2 linked regions of the Bdellovibrio bacteriovorus genome follow. The protein of the gene in region 1 interacts with the protein of each later gene in a pairwise test. Links are inferred from orthologs where the notes say so. Each region holds a gene or a part of one and is shown on either strand. Other genes may lie near its edges. The genes, in order: eno and rpe.

The links.
Region 2: the proteins of eno (region 1) and rpe interact in binary tests that used the Escherichia coli proteins (3 or more experiments, as listed by UniProt). The link is inferred for Bdellovibrio bacteriovorus from one-to-one orthologs.

Annotation. Positions count from the first base shown.
Region 1 is NZ_LUKF01000014.1:237,273-246,869, forward strand. Bases 4,539-7,534 are described here. They hold eno (phosphopyruvate hydratase), read left to right. Parts: upstream 4,539-5,400; coding sequence 5,401-6,669; downstream 6,670-7,534. Other genes in these bases: AZI85_RS09240 (hypothetical protein), read left to right, coding at 4,551-5,408; AZI85_RS09250 (hypothetical protein), read right to left, coding at 6,763-7,425; AZI85_RS09255 (catalase), read right to left, coding at 7,525-7,534. Also shown: AZI85_RS09205 (murein L,D-transpeptidase catalytic domain family protein), read left to right, coding at 1-1; AZI85_RS09210 (HEPN domain-containing protein), read right to left, coding at 1-381; AZI85_RS09215 (DsbA family protein), read right to left, coding at 516-1,298; AZI85_RS09220 (hypothetical protein), read left to right, coding at 1,463-2,107; AZI85_RS09225 (hypothetical protein), read left to right, coding at 2,278-2,556; AZI85_RS09230 (cupredoxin domain-containing protein), read left to right, coding at 2,516-3,022; AZI85_RS09235 (CpaF family protein), read left to right, coding at 3,040-4,152; more of AZI85_RS09255, read right to left, coding at 7,535-8,961; AZI85_RS09260 (ankyrin repeat domain-containing protein), read right to left, coding at 8,951-9,460. UniProt on the Escherichia coli protein: Catalyzes the reversible conversion of 2-phosphoglycerate (2-PG) into phosphoenolpyruvate (PEP). It is essential for the degradation of carbohydrates via glycolysis.
Region 2 is NZ_LUKF01000016.1:56,643-66,023, reverse strand. Bases 6,364-9,143 are described here. They hold rpe (ribulose-phosphate 3-epimerase), read left to right. Parts: upstream 6,364-7,330; coding sequence 7,331-7,957; downstream 7,958-9,143. Other genes in these bases: AZI85_RS09945 (outer membrane beta-barrel protein), read left to right, coding at 8,644-9,143; AZI85_RS09950 (NUDIX domain-containing protein), read right to left, coding at 8,002-8,499; fmt (methionyl-tRNA formyltransferase), read left to right, coding at 6,382-7,329; def (peptide deformylase), read left to right, coding at 6,364-6,385. Also shown: AZI85_RS10000 (SIMPL domain-containing protein), read left to right, coding at 1-654; AZI85_RS09995 (AraC family transcriptional regulator), read right to left, coding at 784-1,320; AZI85_RS09990 (thioredoxin family protein), read right to left, coding at 1,325-1,873; AZI85_RS09985 (biotin--[acetyl-CoA-carboxylase] ligase), read right to left, coding at 1,883-2,632; nadC (carboxylating nicotinate-nucleotide diphosphorylase), read right to left, coding at 2,632-3,456; AZI85_RS09975 (response regulator), read right to left, coding at 3,505-4,605; LPS export ABC transporter permease LptG, read left to right, coding at 4,641-5,720; more of def, read left to right, coding at 5,747-6,363; more of AZI85_RS09945, read left to right, coding at 9,144-9,165. UniProt on the Escherichia coli protein: Catalyzes the reversible epimerization of D-ribulose 5-phosphate to D-xylulose 5-phosphate.

The sequences.
Region 1 (9,597 bases):
AAGAAGCTTCAGTTGTTCGCCAACAAGCTTCTTTAGATTTTCCACGTAACCAACATACTCTTCCATATCCAAGCGCTCATCGGCACGAACGTGGGCGTTTGTTGCATTGTAGGGAGTCAACTCGATCACGTCAGCGTGAGAAGAAATCGCGGCAAAGTTGTTTTCCTCAAGAACCTGCATCAAAGCATCTAGGTCATGACCCTCGTCATCGGAGGGGTATTCCAAGCCACGCATTTCGCACAAAGCTTTCAGGTATTTTTCACAAGCTTGGGCTAAGTTATAACCGACCATGTCGTGCTGCTTTTCATCGTGCAGATTTTTCTTTGCAAGATCCAAATCGTCTTGAGCTTTAAGAATGAGAGATTTTGCGTGAGCGCTCATGAAGACTCCTGTGTTCAAGGGTTGATAGCTCTACTTTAGTCTGAGTCTAAGGGCGCTGCCAAAGAAATTCGCTTTTAAAAATAAAAAAACCCGCGGGGACACCGCGGGTTTTTGAAGTTCCGGTAAGAAACTAATTATTTCTTAGCAGCCAAGTGACGGTCGATGATGTCCTTGAACTCAGAGAATGGGTAAGCACCACGCAAAGAAACGCCGTTGATCAAGAAACCTGGAGTTCCAGAGAAACCGAATTTACGAGCTTCTTCCATGTCAGCTTCAATACGTTTAGTGATTGCTTCGCTGTTAAGATCTTTTTCAAGTCTCTTCATGTCAGCGCCTGCTTTTTTAGCAGATTCTTTCAAAGAGCCTTCTTTTTTCGTACGTAGGTCACCTTGGTTTTCGAAAACTAGGTTGTAGAACTTTTCAGCTTTAGCATGGTCTTGCATAGCGATAGCTTCGAAGTATCTTGCCGCTGGCATTGCCATTGGGTGGAAATCCAAAGGAAGGTGTTTGTAAACAACACGAACGTCTTTTGGATAAGCTTTCATAACTTCATCAACTGTCGCGTGACCTTTAGAGCAGTACGGGCACTCGAAGTCAGAGTATTCGATGATAGTGACTTTAGCGTCTTTTGGACCAAAGATAACGCGGCCTTCTTCAACAACAGGTTGAAGTGGGTTTGCGAATTCTTCGTCACGCTTTTTGCCTTCTTCAGCAACGGCTTTTTCTTGAGCTTTACGTTGTGCATTTTGAGCTGCTTTATTTACAACTTCGATAAATGCTTCAGGGTCTTTTTCGATAGCTACGAAAACGATGCTTGGATCTTTTTCTACTGCTTCTTTAAGTTGTTTTGCAGAAGGAGCACAGTTCACTAGGGAAAGTGCCAACGCGCCGATGCTAAAAATCTTTAGTGCTTTCAATGTTTCCTCCGAGATGGATGATTAAGTTTTTAAGCCCTTTTATTTGACATTATTTTTAGTTTAGAAGGAAGGAAAAAAGCCTCTAGTCAAAGGTCGTGAATTAAAATGAGCCGTCTTATCCTTCTGGTCTTGTTTCATTGCCGGAGGTCTTTAAACTCGAAATTATGAAAAAAGCAAATTTCCTTTTAACAATGATCATCTATGTATTTTGCGCACAGGCCCATGCGGGTTTGTTGTTTAACTACTCTCAACTGGCACTGAAAGATCTTGATCAGATGAATAAATTGGTCAACGACAAGGTGAAAGAGTCCAAAAAATCGAGCAGTGGAAAGGTTGTTCCGCTGAAAGAAGCATTGCAGGCGGTTTATTCTCGGCCGAATGATGATGACATGATCGACAAAATCGTGGCTCCGTTGCGGTCGAATTTAGATGAGTTGGAGTCCTGGGAAAAAACGATCAGTCAATTAACTGACGAAGCGATCAACGCGCTGAAAAATCCTCGGGCTTTTAAACCGGTGGTGCAGACGACGTACGTCATTTTCTTGGAAAATCTTTTGGCAGAGGTCAAACCTTACGTGAAAAGTGAAGGCTTCGAACGCCAGATCGTAGAACGGGTGCGGGATGCAAAGATTGAAGTTTCGAAAGAAGCTGTCAACGAGCGCAAACTGCGCACGATGAAATCGACAGCATCTCCTTCAGAAATTGCGGAAAAAATTCTGTCTCAAAGCACAAAGCCTGCGGAAGCAACGCCGGCTGCGGACGAAAAATCGTCTGAAACTTCGGCAGAAAATACTTCTTCCGGGCAATAATTTCCCTCGACCAGACCGGCTCTTGGCAAATTCGACCACGGGCCAGCGTCAAACGATAGATCTCCTCAAGTCTCAAAAAATCGCCTCAAATTGACTCAAGTTCTCACGAACTCCTACCGATAGAAACAACATGTGGGCTGGATGCCCTAAGAGCAATTAGGAGGATTCGAATGTTTCTGCAAGGCGATTTGCAAATAGTGTTTGATGCGCTTTACACCGTAGGTGCCATTGACCCTGTTTTAAAATTGGATTGGAGCGAAGTCACAAAAGACATGATGGCAAATCCACAGGTCTTGAGTGATGCGTTTCATTTGATTAATTCTTGCAAAGGCGACAAAGACCTCCTGATTCAAAAGCTCCACATGATGGATCCGAGATCCGTGAATTATATCGCTATGGAGGTGGCACGTGAATTTTGTGAGTTCCAAGATCGTACAGAGCTGCACTAAGATTGCATTGCTTCTACTGATCACTCAAAGCGCGTTTGCCTGGGAAGTGGATTTTTCTCGTCGCCAAGTTCAGTTCAACGACGTTAAAAATGAAGACCGCTTGCCTGCGAGCATTAAAGAAGATCAAAGCGTGATCTTGACGAAAGTTTTTGATGCGGTCGAACCCGCTCAAGACGTCGTGATCATGAATACCGAGAAAGGCTTTGTTCCTGAAGTCGTGCGCCTGAAAAAGGGTGGCAACTACCGCATTCACGTCGTGAATGTGAACGGCAAAGAAAAGAACGTCAGCTTTGTTTTGGATGCTTTTTCTGAGCACCACAACACAGTGTTTGGTGAACAGAAAACTTTTTCCGTATCGCCAAAAACAGACGGCATTTTTTCTTACCAATGCCCGGAAACAGCGGTTCAAGGAAAGTTCATTATTTATTCTGATATTGCGGCAGACAGAAAACCTGCCTCTCATTAATTCGGAAGGTCGCACCCATGTCTGATAAGTCGAGCGTTTTCAAACAGACCATTCAGCAGAATTTAGGTCCTGTATTGAAGTACCTTGATGACAAGGGTGTTTCCGAAATTCTTATCAACGGACATCAAGAAATTTTCGTCGAAAAAAAAGGGAAGCTCGAAAGAGTTCCTGAAACTTTTCCTTCAGAAGATGATCTGCGCGCGGCGGTGAACAGTATCGCCCAAAGCGTGGGTCGACGTATCGATGACGAATCGCCTCGTCTAGATGCGCGTTTGCCGGATGGTTCACGTATCGCGGCGGTGATCCCGCCAATGTCCCGCAAGGGCACTACGCTTTCGATTCGTAAATTTACCAATAACAAAATCACTTTTGCTGATTACATCAAGTTCGGCGCAATCACTGAAGATGGCGCGCGCTTTTTGGATATCTGCATGTTCTTAGGAAAAAACATCATCGTCAGCGGTGGTACCGGCTCTGGTAAAACCACGTTGCTTTCACTTTTGTGTACGCGCATTCCTAAAGGACAGCGTGTGATGGTGATCGAAGACTCTTCCGAGCTGCAAGTGGATTACGAACACGTGGTGATGTTTGAAACTCGCCAAGCCGACCAAATGGGGAAGGGTGAAGTTTCCATCAAAGATCTTTTAAAAAGCGCTCTTCGTTTAAGACCGGATCGCATCATCGTGGGGGAGGTTCGTTCTAGCGAAGCCCTTGAACTTTTGAATGCGATGAACACGGGTCACAAAGGTTGTATGGGCACGGTCCACGCCAACACGCCTGAAGATGCCATCGTCCGTTTGGAAGCCTTGGCTCAAGGTGGTGACGGTAAGATCAGCGAAAAGGCTTTGCGCTCGCAAGTCGTCTCGGCCATCGAAATTATTATCCAAGTGTCGCGTTTTTCAGACGGATCTCGCCGTATCGCCGCAATCAGCGAAGTGCGCGGATTTAATAGCGATGGTTCGTACAACGTCGTCCCCATTTTTGAAATGTCCCGTCTTACACGGCGCCCCGACGGAACCCTCGAAGGAAAGCTCCAAGCCACCGGCGCGGTGCCAACGTTCATGGACGAAATCATCGATAACAACCTCCCATTCCCAAAATCCAAATTCAGCAAACCCCAAGCCGCATAGCGCGAGGCTTGTGAAAACGACCCGATCGACTGCGTTGTCGGGCTTTGTCTTCCGCTCCGACGTACTAGGAGTACGCCTCCGCTGCAGCCAAAACCCTCCGCCTTGCGCTCGAGTCGTTTTGACAAGCCTCGTCATTTCTAAAGGTGCCTGCTTCTTTTTTGTAACCCTGGGTGTCATGGGAAATTCGCCATTATATAGTTTAAATGGCTAACGATTTACGCTAAGACTTCGTCGTGCACTTTAGTTGTAAGATTTCAAACGCAGTCTTGAATATTTTAGAGGAGCAGGGTGAAGACCTGAGCCCTCTTTATGAGCAGACCCATCTTCCGGTGGAGCTGCTCAGGGACTCGTCGTATTGGATCAGCGCGCCTGACATGGAAAATTTCCTAGAGTCAGTTTTGCGTTTGCCCCTTAAACGTGACGGCAATGTTTTGCAAAGAGCGGGGCACGAAGGTCCATCCCTGCGTGCTTGGGGTGTGCTCGACAGTGTTCTGCGCATGATGCCTCGTCCGCAAGAAATCTTTAATCAGCCTGAACAATTCCTGTCGTACTTTATTTCGCCGAAACCGCCGATTGAAAATCTGCGTCGTGATGAGTTTTGTATTTCATTCGATCTGCCTCTGCCAGCAGAGCAGTATCCTCACGTCACGACTTACTTGAAGGCGGCTTTTGAGTCGTTGCCCGTTTACGTGGGACAACCTCCGGCAACTTGTGTCTGGGAAGGCATCACGATTCAACTGAATTGGTCGACTCAGCAAAATACCATCTTCAGTGAAAACGTCGGTCATCAAGTCAGTCCCGCTTTGTTCCAAAGCTTGATCGATGATTTGCAACGGACACAGCGTGAACGCGAAGACTTGCAAAAGTACGTCGGGGATCTGGAAGAAAAAATCCGCGATTACGAAAAACAGAAGCTAAAAACTTCTGCCGGCGAAGAGACTTTAATTCCAGCGACAGAAAAAGCGTCTTTGATCCCGCATGAAGGGACCTTGGCGCATTTAAGCTTCGACAGCGATTCTCCAGGTTACAGCCTGAATCAGAACTTGGCCCGCATGCATGATTACATGGTGCGCGCGCAACAACTTATCACCATGCTTGTTTCCCAAGGAAAAATGAATTCCGCGGTGAAAGAGGCCATGCGCCGAGTGGACTGGGAACACGTAAAAACTCAGTACCCGCGCACCGTCTTTGAAAGCATGGAGCTTGTAAAAAAACTTAATAAAACCACCGAGAAAGAAGGAAACCAACATGTCTGAGATTATCAGCGTCGTCTCTCGTGAAATTTTAGATAGCCGTGGAAATCCAACGGTTGAAGTTGAAGTCACTACCGCTGATGGCAATATGGGCCGCGCGGCTGTTCCATCGGGAGCTTCTACCGGAGCTCACGAAGCGTGCGAGCTTCGCGATGGTGATAAAAATCGTTATCTTGGTAAAGGTGTTTATAAAGCGGTGGATAACATCCGCGAAAAAATTGCTCCCGAGATCCTAGGTCTTCAAGTGACCGAGCAAGTTTACATCGACAAAATCCTTCGCGATATCGATGGCACTGAAAACAAATCGAACTTGGGCGCGAATGCGATCCTAGGTGTGTCTTTGGCCGTGGCTAAAGCTGCAGCTGCAGATTCTAATCTTCCTCTTTACCGTTACGTGGGTGGATCACAAGCATGCCGCTTGCCAGTTCCCTTGATGAACGTTCTTAACGGTGGCGCACACGCGAACAACGGTCTTGATATTCAAGAGTTCATGATCGTTCCTACAGTGAATAACTCTTATGCTGAGTCACTTCGTGCGGGTGCAGAGATCTTCCACACCTTGAAAAAAATCTTAGGTAAAAAAGGCCTTTCCACAGCTGTGGGTGACGAAGGTGGCTTCGCCCCGAAGTTGGGTTCAAACCAAGAAGCTTTGGATCTTTTGATGAACGCCATCGTGGATGCTGGGTATGACCCAGGTCAAAACGTGTTTTTGGCTTTAGATGTCGCTTCAACGGAAATGTTCAAAGATGGAAAGTACGAATGGCAAGGTGGTCACATCACGCCAGCAGAACTTTTGAACATCTACAAATCTTGGGGCGAAAAATATCCTCTAGTTTCCATCGAAGACGGCTTTGCTGAAGACGATTGGGATTCATGGGTGAAAGCCACGACAGAGATGGGTTCGACAATGCAATTGATCGGTGACGATCTTTTCGTAACAAACCCAAAACGTTTGCGTATGGGTCTTGAAAGAAAAGCGGGGAACGCTCTTCTAGTGAAAGTAAACCAAATCGGAACTTTGACAGAGACTTTCGAAGCCGTGAACTTGGCACAAAGAAACAAATACCGCACAATCATGTCTCATCGTTCCGGTGAAACAGAAGACGTGACGATCGCAGATTTGGCTGTCGCATTGAACTGCCACCAAATCAAAACAGGCAGCTTGTGCCGTGGTGAACGTACCGCGAAGTACAACCAACTTCTTCGCATTGAAGAAGACTTAGGCGGCATGGGAATGTACTGGGATAAATCCGCATTCCGCTAAAGGTGCCGAAAAGAACCAAGATTTGAAATCTTAAAATAAAAAAAGGCGATCCTTGTGATCGCCTTTTTCGTTTTTAGTCGAGCTAACTACGTCTTACTTAACCAAGTACATCGGAACATTAGCAACCGATAAAGACAGGGTGCCTGAACCCTCTACCGCAGTCAGGTAGTGGAAAAGCTCAAGTCTGTTGTGATTTGTATCGAACAAAGAAGCATTGAAAAGATTCGTTGTATCAAGCTTCAAAGTTTCACCATCTTGTTTTAAAGAAGCAAAGACCGTCAATGTATGGAAAGGATTCAACCATACTTGAACTTGGTCCCAACCTTTCGGTGGAGCTACAGGAAGAACCCAAGGGCCTTGAGAAGTCGTAACATACATCGCCGTTTCTTTGGCGAAGTCAGAAGCCGTAGTCACGCATTCTTCATTGTCGTTTTGGATTGAAGTCGTCGCTGTAAGCTCCATAGTACGAACCAAAGTATTTCCAGTGATAACATTCTTCACTGTCGTTACCAAAGTACCAACCTTGAAGTTCAATGAAGAAACACAGAAGTTTTCGCCATCATCATGACGTTGGCTTCTTTTGATTTCAGAAGTAACCACTTGATTGTTAGCTGTGAACTGCGCTGTCACTTCATACAGGCCTGCATTGAAGCCACCGTAAGTGTTTGTAAGGTCTAACGTTGCTTTACCAGTGAGGTCTGCAGCGAACGCCGTCAAAGAGGTAAATAGAACAGCAAAAAATGCGATTTTTTTCATACGAATCTCCACGTCTTAAAGTGGAGACGTTATGGCCGTCCTATCGCTGAAACTCAAGTTTGGAAACTGTCAGGGTTCTGTCAGGACGGCCAAGGCAGACTATTTAAGTCCCAAGTACGCTAGAATGCGGGCGCCATACTCGGGATCACACTTGCTAAAGTGGGCGATGTTTTTTCTTTGCAACTCTTCTGGAAGTCCCTTCATAGTTCCTGCAATATTGCGAGTCAGTCGATCGCGCTCTTCATTCGTGAAAATGCGATAAAGATTCCCGGCTTGAGTGAAATCATCATTATCTTTGTGAGCATCATAGCGATCGGCCGCTCCTGATAAAGGCAGCGGTGGTTCGCTATAACGAGTGTCTTGAGTTGGACCGCCAAATCCGTTGGGTTCATAATTGTCGACACCGCCTCCGTTATTATCAAAGCGCATGCTGCCATCTCGGTGATAAGTATTCACCACCGAATGAGGACGATTCACAGGCAGATGCTGGTAATTCACACCCAAACGATAACGGTGAGCATCGGGATATGCGAACAGTCGTCCTTGCAACATCTTATCCGGAGAAAATCCTACGCCCGGAGGAACATTGCTAGGTGAAAAGGCGGCTTGTTCAACTTCCGCGAAATAGTTTTCAGGATTGCGGTTCAGCTCTAGGACACCCACATCTATCAAAGGAAAGTCTTTGTGTGGCCAGATTTTCGTTAAATCGAAAGGATTAAAATTTGTTTGCTCGGCCTGTCTTTCCGTCATGATTTGAACTTTTAAAGTCCAGCGCGGAAATTCCTTTCGCTCAATGGCTTCAAACAGATCTCGTCCTGCATAGTCGGGATCGCTTCCCGCAAGCGCTGTGGCTTTTTCAACCGAAAGATTTTTAATCCCTTGCATAGATTTGAAATGGAATTTCACCCAGACGCGTTCATTCTTGTCATTGATGAAACTAAACGTGTGGCTTCCGAAACCATGCATAAAGCGATAGCCATCGGGAATTCCGCGATCACTAAAAAGAATCGTGATTTGGTGAAGGGCTTCTGGGGCCTTTGCCCAATAGTCCCACATGCGGAACGGGTTTTTATATCCTGTACGGGGGTCACGCTTTTGTGAATGGATAAAATCCGGAAACTTCAGTGGGTCTCGTTCAAAGAACACCGGCGTGTTGTTGCCCACGATGTCCCAGTTTCCTTCTTCCGTGTAAAACTTCAAAGCGAAACCACGTGGATCGCGCTCGGTATCGGCAGAGCCTTTTTCACCAGCTACGGTAGAAAAGCGTAAGAACACATCTGTTTTCTTTCCGATTTTGGAAAACAAGGCGGCTTTCGTAAAGCGAGTGATATCGTGCGTGACAGTGAAAGTGCCGTAAGCTCCAGAACCTTTCGCGTGCACGACACGTTCAGGAATTCTTTCGCGATTAAAGTGCGCCAGTTTTTCGATCAAATGAAAATCTTGGATCAAGACCGGACCGCGTTCACCCGCCGTGACAGAGTGTTGATTTTCAGAGACGGGAATACCTGCTGATGTTGTCAGTGTTTTACTCATGATGTAAGGCTCCTTTATTTGTAAACGGGGACTGTAGAAGTTGGAAAACAGCTTTAAGACGGCGCAAAGCCTTCGGTCCTTTAAAGCGCAGGTGAGGGGAAGTTTCGGTTAACATAAGGGCCATGTCTTTTCGACCAAAGGCCTCGGCATACATTAAAGCTGTTTGTCCGTTATTGTTTTTCGCATGAATGTCAGCACCGGCATTGATAAGAACCTGTGCAATCTTGTTATGACCTTTAAAGGCAACGCCCATCAAGATCGTGCTACCGCCATGGTCGCGAGAATTGGGATTAGCCCCATAGCGAAGAAGCAGGTGAACCAAAGACAGGTGGCCGTTGTACGCCGCCAACATCAAAAGGGAATGTCCCTTGTGATTCACCAAATCCGGATCTCCATGTTTTGCTAAATATAATAGGACGTTTTGAATCTGACCTTGGCGAACCGACTCAAATACAGAGTCCTCGCCTTGAGCTGTTAATTTATAATTTTCCCATGTTCTCACCAACGACCTCCAGTGGGTATATGAGTAATTTCGGTCTTTTTGGTTTATAAATCGAATCGATAGTTTTGATTTGAAGTATCGATATTAACTATAAGTGCAAGGGATCGTTTTAGCGAGGACTGGTCTTCAGTCTTGTA
Region 2 (9,381 bases), on another replicon or contig:
GTGGCTCACGCAGACAACTTGATTGTGGTCAACGGTGTGGCCGAGCGAGGCTTAGACCCGAACCTTGTGAACATCTCGATCAGCGTGTGGGCCAAAGCTCCGGCTGCGAAGCAAGCTCAGCAAATGGCAGCCAGCCAGTTTAAAAACGTAAAGAAAGTCTTTGAAGATTTCAAAATCAAAAAAGAAGACATTCAAACAGACAACTACAGTTTGAACCCGGAATACGAATACGATCAAAAAACGCAGCAAAATAAAATGACCGGCTTCAGAGTGACTCAAAGCCTGCAAGTGACTTTGCGTAAAATTGACGATGCTGGAAATTTCTTGGACGCAATAGTCTCTGACAAGAAAACTCAAACTTCTGGTGTGAATGTTTCTTCTTTGACGTGGGATTCAGACAAAAGAATGCAAGTCGAAACAGCCGCTTTGGGTGACGCCGTTCGCGCCGCGAAGGTAAAAGCGGAAGAAATCGCCAAGGCTGCCGGGGTCAAAATTAAAGCCGTTGGTAAAATCACCAGCAATCAATCTCAATCACCACCGCAACCGTTCTATGCCACTTTCAATAAAGCCATCGCCGAAGCCGCATCCACAGACGTAGCTTCAGGCCAAATCAAAGTCCGCGTAGAAGTCACCGCCGAATACGAAATCAATTAAAAGGTGCCTGCTTCTTTTTTGTCGTGCAGAGCAGTACAAAAAAGAAGCAGGCACTTTCAAAAAAAGAGGAGCGATAAGCTCCTCTTTTTTTTAACCTGGTTCCTTTTTTACACGAAGGGAAGCAGGTACCTATTGGACTGGGAATAAGTACGTCGTGGTCATCGCATTTTTCTCAGTAATCGAGTGGATCTCGTAGATTTCGACGACGGCTTCAGTTTGTTTTAGGTTTTGTTTTAGCATGTAGTCGTTCACACGTGGGTAGACTTTCATGGGGCCGATGCCTGGGGAGCCCGTGAAGACAGCGACAACGTATTTGCGGGCTGGGATTTCGCCGGATTTAAAGTCTTCAGGTAGGTTTGCCGGAACTTCCGCAACGATGCAGCCCACTTTCGAGCGCAGACGTGCTTCTTCCGTTGTTTGTGGATCATCCATGTATTCACCGAAAGTGCGACCACACGGAGCGCCTTGAGAAGCCATGTACTTTTCGACTTTTTCGATCACTTTATTTACTTTGTGATAAGGACCTACGTGCTCAAGGTACACGGTTTTAAAAGGACCCTGTTGTGATTCAGAAATGTCGACGCCCTTCCAAGCTCCCAAGTAGTTCGAGAGGAAAAGACCGAATGAAACCATCGCCACTAGAATGAAAAATAAAATATACTTCATGCTGTTATATCCATTTGATTGAGCAGCCCATAGAGGCCGTTTGTTCTTCAGAAACTTTTTGATCTTGTAATAAGGTTTGCACGGCTTCGTAAAGCTCGCGCTTCGTCACTTTGCTAGCGTCTTTCCAAGAGTCGTCCAGGCGACCACGGTAAGCGAGCTTGTGATTTTTGTCGTATACAAAAAAATCTGGCGTGCACACAGCGCCAAACTTGTGAGCGACTTCTTGAGTTTCATCATAAAGGTAAACGAACGGGTAAGATTTTTCTTCTGCGCGTTTTTTAAGATTCTCAAAAGAGTCTTCAGGATGAGATTTCGCGTCGTTAGAGCAGATGGCGACAACCGACACGTTTTGTTTTTTCAAATCCTGACCTAGTTGAATCAGACGGTCTTCAATGGCTTGAACATACGGACAATGATTGCAAATGAACATCACAACCAAAGGATGTCCCGTCGGGAAATCTTTTAAGGCATAAGTTTTTCCGTCCGTTGCCGGAAGTTTAAACTCAGGACACGCATTTCCTAAATCGGGGAACGGAGTGAATGTCAAAGCCATGATTTCCTCCTAAAGATTCGTCCAACTGATTTTTTTATCGCCAATAAGCAGACTGCCATCGGCTTCCATACCCGTGTACTTTTCTTTCAGCAAAGGATGCTGATTCAAAGCTGTCAGCAAAGAAAGCTGGTCTGTCGGACTTAAGGCCTCGTCACAGTGAGAAACCGCGTCTGTTAATTCAAACAACAAACGGTCCAAGAAGGCCATATAGTCTTGGCCCAAGAGCGGAGCCCCCTGAGGCAAGGATTCAATCAGGCTTGTCGCCGTCTCAACCTCTTCAGGAGACGCCGTGATATTAAAACCAAGGCCAATGATCAAACGCACGTCACTTCCTTGAACCAGGCTTTCTAAAAGAATGCCGGCCACTTTTTTATCGCCGATGTAAATGTCATTTGGAGCTTTTAAGTTCCAAGGTAAAAACGGCCACGTCGTCGAACACGCGCGGTAGACCGCTAGACCCACCAAGCACGATGTCGTCGGTTGAGGTTTAATCCCCAAAAGGAAAGACCATGAACTTAACAAAGCACTTCCGTGATGGGCATCAAGCCAAGTGTTTTTTCCGCGGCCACGACCGGCCGTTTGGTGATCTGTCACGTAAAGACACAAAGACTCTTCCAGAAGATTTTCTTCAAAGGCTTCTTCTTTAGCTAGCGTGTTTGTGCTGTCTTGTTGTGTTTTGTAAGAGACATACAAGTGATTGCTTTCCGCCCACTGTGATGTCACTTGTCCAATACGGATGTCTGCTAAAGGTGTATCCACTATTCCTCCCAATGGAAGATAAGGCTGACGTCCGCGCATGGTGCTGAGTGAGTCAGTGCACCGACAGAAATGAAGTTCACGCCGATTTCAGCCACAGAACGCACGCGTTCTAAATTCATGTTGCCGCTAGCTTCCGTTTCAACTTCAGCGGGAATCATAGTTAAAGCTTTTTTCAAAGTCTCGTTATCCATATTGTCTAAAAGAAGACGTTGCACATTCAGGCCAACAGCTTCTTTCACTTCTTCCAAAGTACGGGCTTCCACTTCGATTGGAAGTTGAGAGTGTTCACGCACGCGATTCACCGCCGCCGTGATTCCACCCATCACAGAGATGTGATTGTCTTTGATTAAAATTGCCGTACTTAAATTCATGCGGTGATTCACGCCACCGCCATGAACTACCGCGCGCTTTTCCAGTTCGCGGAAAGCCGGTGTCGTTTTACGAGTATCCAGGATTTTAGTTTTAGTTCCGGCAATTTGTTTCACAAAACGGCGAGTGTGGGTGGCAATTCCAGAAAGGTGACCCAAGAAGTTTAAAGCCACGCGTTCGGCTTTCAAGATTTGCACTAAGTCACCTTCGATCGTGCAGATGATTTGATTTTTTAAAATCTCATCGCCTTCTTCGAAATGCCATTTCACGCGGGCACTGGGTTCTAAGGCTTGCATGGATTGTTCAAAAGCCATAGCGCCCGAAAGAACAATGTCTTCCTTCGCTTTCAAGCGAGCACGGCCCATGCGTGGTTTAAGTGCTAAAGATTCAGTAGTGACATCGCCTTGAGGCATGTCTTCTTTGATGGCAGCGCGGATGAGCTCCAACAGTGTCATAGCAGTCGACCTCTTTCAAAAGCACCAGGCTTTGAAAAAGGCTGATGCTTAAATAGATTTCTCGGTTTCGCGTAGGATTTTATTGATCTCTTCGCGGATGATTCTTTCCGCGATTTCTGGAAGGACTTTCCAGCAGATGGATTCAATCACTTCGCGAGCTTCCTCACGAATAACCTTTTCCATCATATTGCCGTTTAAGTCTACTTTGGATTGAGAATTGGGCTGAGCATTAGAAGGTGCCGCTTTTTGTGGCCCCTTCGACAATGTTTCCATCATCTGCTCTTTCACTGATTTTTCAACTTTGTTGATAAAAGAATCAGACTCTAAAGGAATCTTCGTCTTTGTCTGTGCTGCGGGCTTTTCAAAGCTGATTTCTTCGAAATCACCGGCAACTTCAATATGAGCTTGCGACAGTTCATCATCCTGCGGGATGACAAATTTAGAGGCAAAATCGTTATTTTCATTCTCAGGCAAATTGATTTTAAATTTCGTCAAATCCTGATGAGCCCAGCCACCTTCGTCATGCTCATCCGCCATTTTTGGATTCGTCAATGGAACTGAAGAAAATTCTTCGTCGTTCAACTCCAAAGGATTCACATCTGGATTTTCAATTTCAGGAATGTGATCGAATTCGTTTTCGCCAGCTTCAGGAATTGCATAGATATTGCCGCTTTTTGAAGACGTGACTTCTGCGACCTGCTGTTCTTGAGGGGTCGAAGGAGTTTCTTCAAACTCTGGCATATCTGGGAACGCCAAGAAATTGCTGATAGGATTGGACTTCGTTTTTTGCACTAAATCTGTGACGATAGAGCGCAAAAGATCTGCATCGAAGGGCTTTTCCAAGCGGCGATCGGCTTGGCATTGCGTGGCTTTGGCTTCGTCGATTTCCATGAAACCACTCCACATCAACACAACAGGGATGTGGGCTGTTTCAGAGTCGTTCTTAAGATCAGAACAAACTTCGTAACCCGAACGCTTTGTCAAAAGTACGTCGGCAAACACAATGTCGGGTTTGAAGCTTTTGGTGACGGCTAATACATCAAGTCCCACGGGTACGGCCTTCACTTCGACACCGAAGTCAGACAATGCCAGTTGCATTACTTTTTTGATTGTGGAACTCTCATCTGCAAGCAAGACGCGTAAAGCCATATGGAAAGTAGAATAGGAAAACCGGGAGTAGTCAAGTGAACAGAATCGACAGATACACAACATGGCTGTTTTGGGGATATTTCCTGGGTGGTCTTTTGGTGTTTTTGACGATCTTCACCGCTGTCGACGCCATGTCTACGATGGTGAATTATAAGAATGTGGCTCCCTCGGCACTCTTAAATTACTATCTGTATTCGTTCCCTGAAATCATTTCGAAGCTTCTTCCTGTTGCCTGTTTGTTGGGCACAATCTTGACGCTTTCAAGTTTGAATAAAGCAAATGAACTCGTTGCGTTATTTGCAAGCGGAATGAGTCTTCTGCGAATTTCCACGCCGATCCTGATTTGCGTGATCTTTATTTCTGTTCTGGGTTATTACGCTTCGGATCGCCTGATTCCAAAAGCGACAAAAGAAAAGAACTACATTCTTTACTACGATCTAAAAAAAGAGCCGCACCGTTTTTCTACCATCAAAACTGATAAGATCTGGTACCGCTCTAAAAATTCAATCTTCAATATTCAAACCTTGAATGCCAAAGGAGACCGCGCTCAAGGTTTGACGATGTACTTCTTTAACGATGCTTGGGATCTGGTGCAGATGATCACGTCTCGCGAAGTCATCATTCAGGGGTCGCAGTGGCTGCTCGAAAATGGGGCTGTGACGGTCTTTACTAAAAACTCCAGCTTTCCGTTAACGACGCAATTTAAAAAGAAAAACATCGTTATGGCCGAGGACTCCAAAGACTTGCAAAGCGCGGGTCAAACGGCCGATATGATGTCGCAGGCAGAGCTGAAGCACTTTATCGAAAAGAATAAAAACGCGGGGCTAGATACGGTGGCCTATGAGGTCGACTATCACGCCAAGGTCAGTTTTGCCTTTGCGGGCCTTGTGATGTGTCTTTTAGGCATCCCTTTCAGCGTCGGTAGAGCCCGTTCAGGCGGTACAATGCTGAATGTCGGGATCTGCTTAGGCCTGGTTTTCGCTTATTACGTCTTCTATTCGTCCGGAATCACTTTAGGGCAGCACGGGACTTTGCCTCCCTATGTGGCTTCATGGATGCCCAACATTGTCATGACGGTCGTGGCCTTGGTCCTTCTCAAAAGGCTGAAACGCTGATATAATGGGGCCTCTCGGAGGTTCCTATGATCATGAAAATCCTCACATTTCCAGATCCGAAATTGCGTGAAGTTTCTAAACCTGTCACGGAGTTTGGTCCTGAGCTAAAAAAGCTTTCCGAGGATATGATCGAAACTATGTACGACGCGAATGGCATCGGGCTTGCGGCTCCGCAAGTGGGTGAGTTGGTGCGTATGGTTGTTATCGACACTCGCCCTAAAGATGATAAAGGTCGTCGTTATAAGTACGAAGACATGACGGATCTTGAAAAAGCCGTTCCTCAACCCTTGATTTTGATCAACCCAGAAATCGTTAAAGGCGAAGGCAAAACAACTTTCGACGAAGGTTGCTTGTCTATCCCTGGTTATTACGAAACTGTGGAGCGCTACAACTATATCGAAATGAAAGCCTTCGATTTGAATGGCAAAGAGTTCATTGTGAAAACCGATGGTCTTCTTGCGATCTGCATGCAGCATGAGCTTGATCACTTAGAGGGAACTCTTTTCGTCGATCACTTGAGTTTCGTTAAAGGAAACAAAATTAAAAACCAAATCAAAAAATACGGCTACCCTGTGAAAGACAAAGATAAAGCGGCGGACGCCGGCAGTGCTGGAGCGGATGCGAAAGCTGGAGCAGGACCAGGCAAAGAAAAGTTGGAAGTGTGAGTAAGGTCCGCGTCTGTTTTCTTGGAACCCCTGAATTTGCCGTGACCTCTTTGCAAGCTCTTCTGAAGGATGAGCACTTTGAGGTCGTCGGAGTTGTCACTCAACCCGATCGTCCCGCAGGACGTAAATTGCAACTGACACCAAGCCCGGTGAAGGTTTTAGCTCAAGAACATAATTTGAAAGTTATTTCTCCCGAGTCTTTAAAGGCCGACGCGGCTGCGGTTGCAGAAATCGCAAGCTGGGGAGCTGAAGTCGGCGTCGTTGTCGCCTTTGGACAAATTCTTACGCAAAGTTTTTTGGATTCATTTCGATTTGGCTGTGTGAATGTTCACGGCTCTGTTCTTCCGCGCTGGCGGGGGGCGGCTCCGATTCAACGCGCGATCGAAGCAGGGGATCTTGAAAGTGGCGTGACATTGCAAAAGATGGTGAAGAAGCTCGATGCTGGCGACATCATTGGTATTCGTCGCGTGAAAATCACTCCCGAAATGAACGCTTTAGAACTTCACGACAAGCTTGCTGAATTGGGCGCAGATCTTTTGCGTGTCGAGTTGATGGACTATGTGCGCGGAAACTTGGCGCCGACGCCGCAAGATGAATCGCAAGTCACCATTGCTAAAAAAATTGAAAAGCATGAATCACAAGTAGACTGGAATCTTTCTGCCAAAGCGATTGATGGAAAAATCCGTGGTTTCGTTTATGGGCCGGGAGTTTTCACTTTGCTTCAAGGCAAAAAGTTAAAGCTACATAAAGCGATTCCCGTGAGTGGTTCGGTGAGTGCGGAACCGGGAAGCATTACGACAATCAACGCGGATCACTTGTCCGTCGCGACAGGTGATGGCATTTTAAAAATATACGAAGTGCAACCAGAGTCTCGCAATCGCATGAAGGTTGCAGATTTCCTAAAAGGTCATGATCTTAAAGTAGGAGACAAGCTCGGTGTCTAAAATGGTCGCTCCCTCCATTCTGTCGGCGGATTTTGCAAATCTTGAAAAAGAAATCAAGGCCGTTGCCGAGGCGGGCGCAGACTGGATTCACGTGGATGTGATGGACGGGCGCTTTGTTCCTAATATCACAATCGGGATTCCTGTTGTTAAGTCTTTAAAGAAAGTGTCACCACTTCCCTTGGATGTTCACTTGATGATCGAAGAACCTGAACGCTACGTCGAAGATTTTATCAAAGCGGGCAGTGATTATTTAACGATTCATGTGGAAGCTACAAAAGATCCTGCGGCGGTTCTTCGTCGTATTCGTGAGTTGGGTGCTAAACCCGGCATTACTTTGCGACCTAAAACTTCGTTAGCGACCGTTCTGCCACTTTTGCCTTTATGTGACTTGGTGCTAGTGATGACTGTCGAGCCCGGTTTTGGTGGACAGTCTTTCATGCACGATCAAATCGAAAAAATTTCGAAGCTGCGCCAAGAAATCAAAACGAAAAATTTGAATTGTCTGATTGAAGTCGATGGTGGCATCAACGCCGAAACCGCAAAGCTTTGTCATGAGGCTGACGTGTTTGTAGCGGGCAGTTATGTTTTCAGTAAAGACTATAAGACGGCGATTGCGGCTTTAAAGTAACTTCCTTATCGCGGCCGAAAAAATAGCGCTGTTAAATCGTGATTTTATAAGTTCACAAATGGCGATCCATTTTCTAAGTAAACAGCCCCTTTCTTTTCTTCCATCGCAATCAGACTGTGCCCCACGCGTTTTGCCACCGAAGGCGTCAGAAGCGTTAGCGCGTTTTCAATGTCGACAAATTTGTGATCGCGAAGTTCATACGGATCTAAGCGAATGCTTTGCGCTTGCGTTTCCGTCAGCTCTTTGGCGGTAAAAAGAAATTGGATGTATTCGCCTTTGACGTCTTTGTTTGAAATATAATCGACAGAAATAAGATCGCGGGGATCAATGGCGATCGACAGCTCTTCGCGGACTTCGCGATGCAATCCTTCTAGCGGAGACTCTTCTCCTTCGACAGTGCCGCCAGGCAAAATCCATCCTGGATTATAAGTTGGCTGCACTATTAACAGTTCGCCTTTATAGAAGAGTAAAACTCCCACGCCAATACGCTTTTTGGACAGGGAAGCATAGAACTCTTTGTCATCCTTGAAGGTTCGTAACATAAGCGTTTCCTCTGGACTGGTTTTTCAACCAGAAGAACCCTTAGAAGGTCGTGTACGCAGTAGAAGTGTCATTGACCTCTTCGCCGAGTCCTTTCAAAATTTTAGACGAATCCTAAGTGTTTTGGATTACAAAAGGAGAATTTTATGAAAAAGCTCATGGCGGTTTTTGCCTTAGTTCTTGGCTTTACAAGTGTGTCGTACGCCGATCTTTTAGTGGAGCCTTATCTTGGCTATGAGATGGGTAAAACTAAAGATCCAGATGGTAAATTGGACGGTACTCAACTAGGACTTCGTTTGGCCTACAAAACGCCAATTATGTTCTGGGCGGGACTTGATTACACTCTAGGAGTTAGCGCGGAATCAAAACCAGATAATGCGGCAAACGAAGATGCAAAAAGAAGCACAGCTTATGGTGTTGTTGGGATCGACTTTCCAATTTTGCTTAGAGCGTGGGTTGGTTATGGTTTCATGAACGAAATCAAGTTGGAAGATTCTGGTAAGTTAAAGGGAACTAACTATAAAGTTGGGGTTGCGTTCACAGGTTTGCCTTTCATTTCATTGAATCTTGAATATTTAAATGAAAGCTTCGACGAGATTGACGGCGTAGACGTTGATGCTAAAAATGACTCTTACGTTCTTTCAGTTTCTTTGCCTCTTGAGTTCTAATAAAATCTAGAAACAAAACTAAAAGGAGTTGGTCAACCAACTCCTTTTTTTATTTCGAACAACTTCCAGGCGCGGGCACCCAAACACAGCCCAAATCAGCTACCTAAGCTAGGTCTAACGCAGATAAACCCATTTTAACGACTCAGCAAAGGGCTGTTCCCTTTAAAGAAACATTCAAGACTCCCCCTTATCCTGAGCCTAAAAAGCTGCAAATTA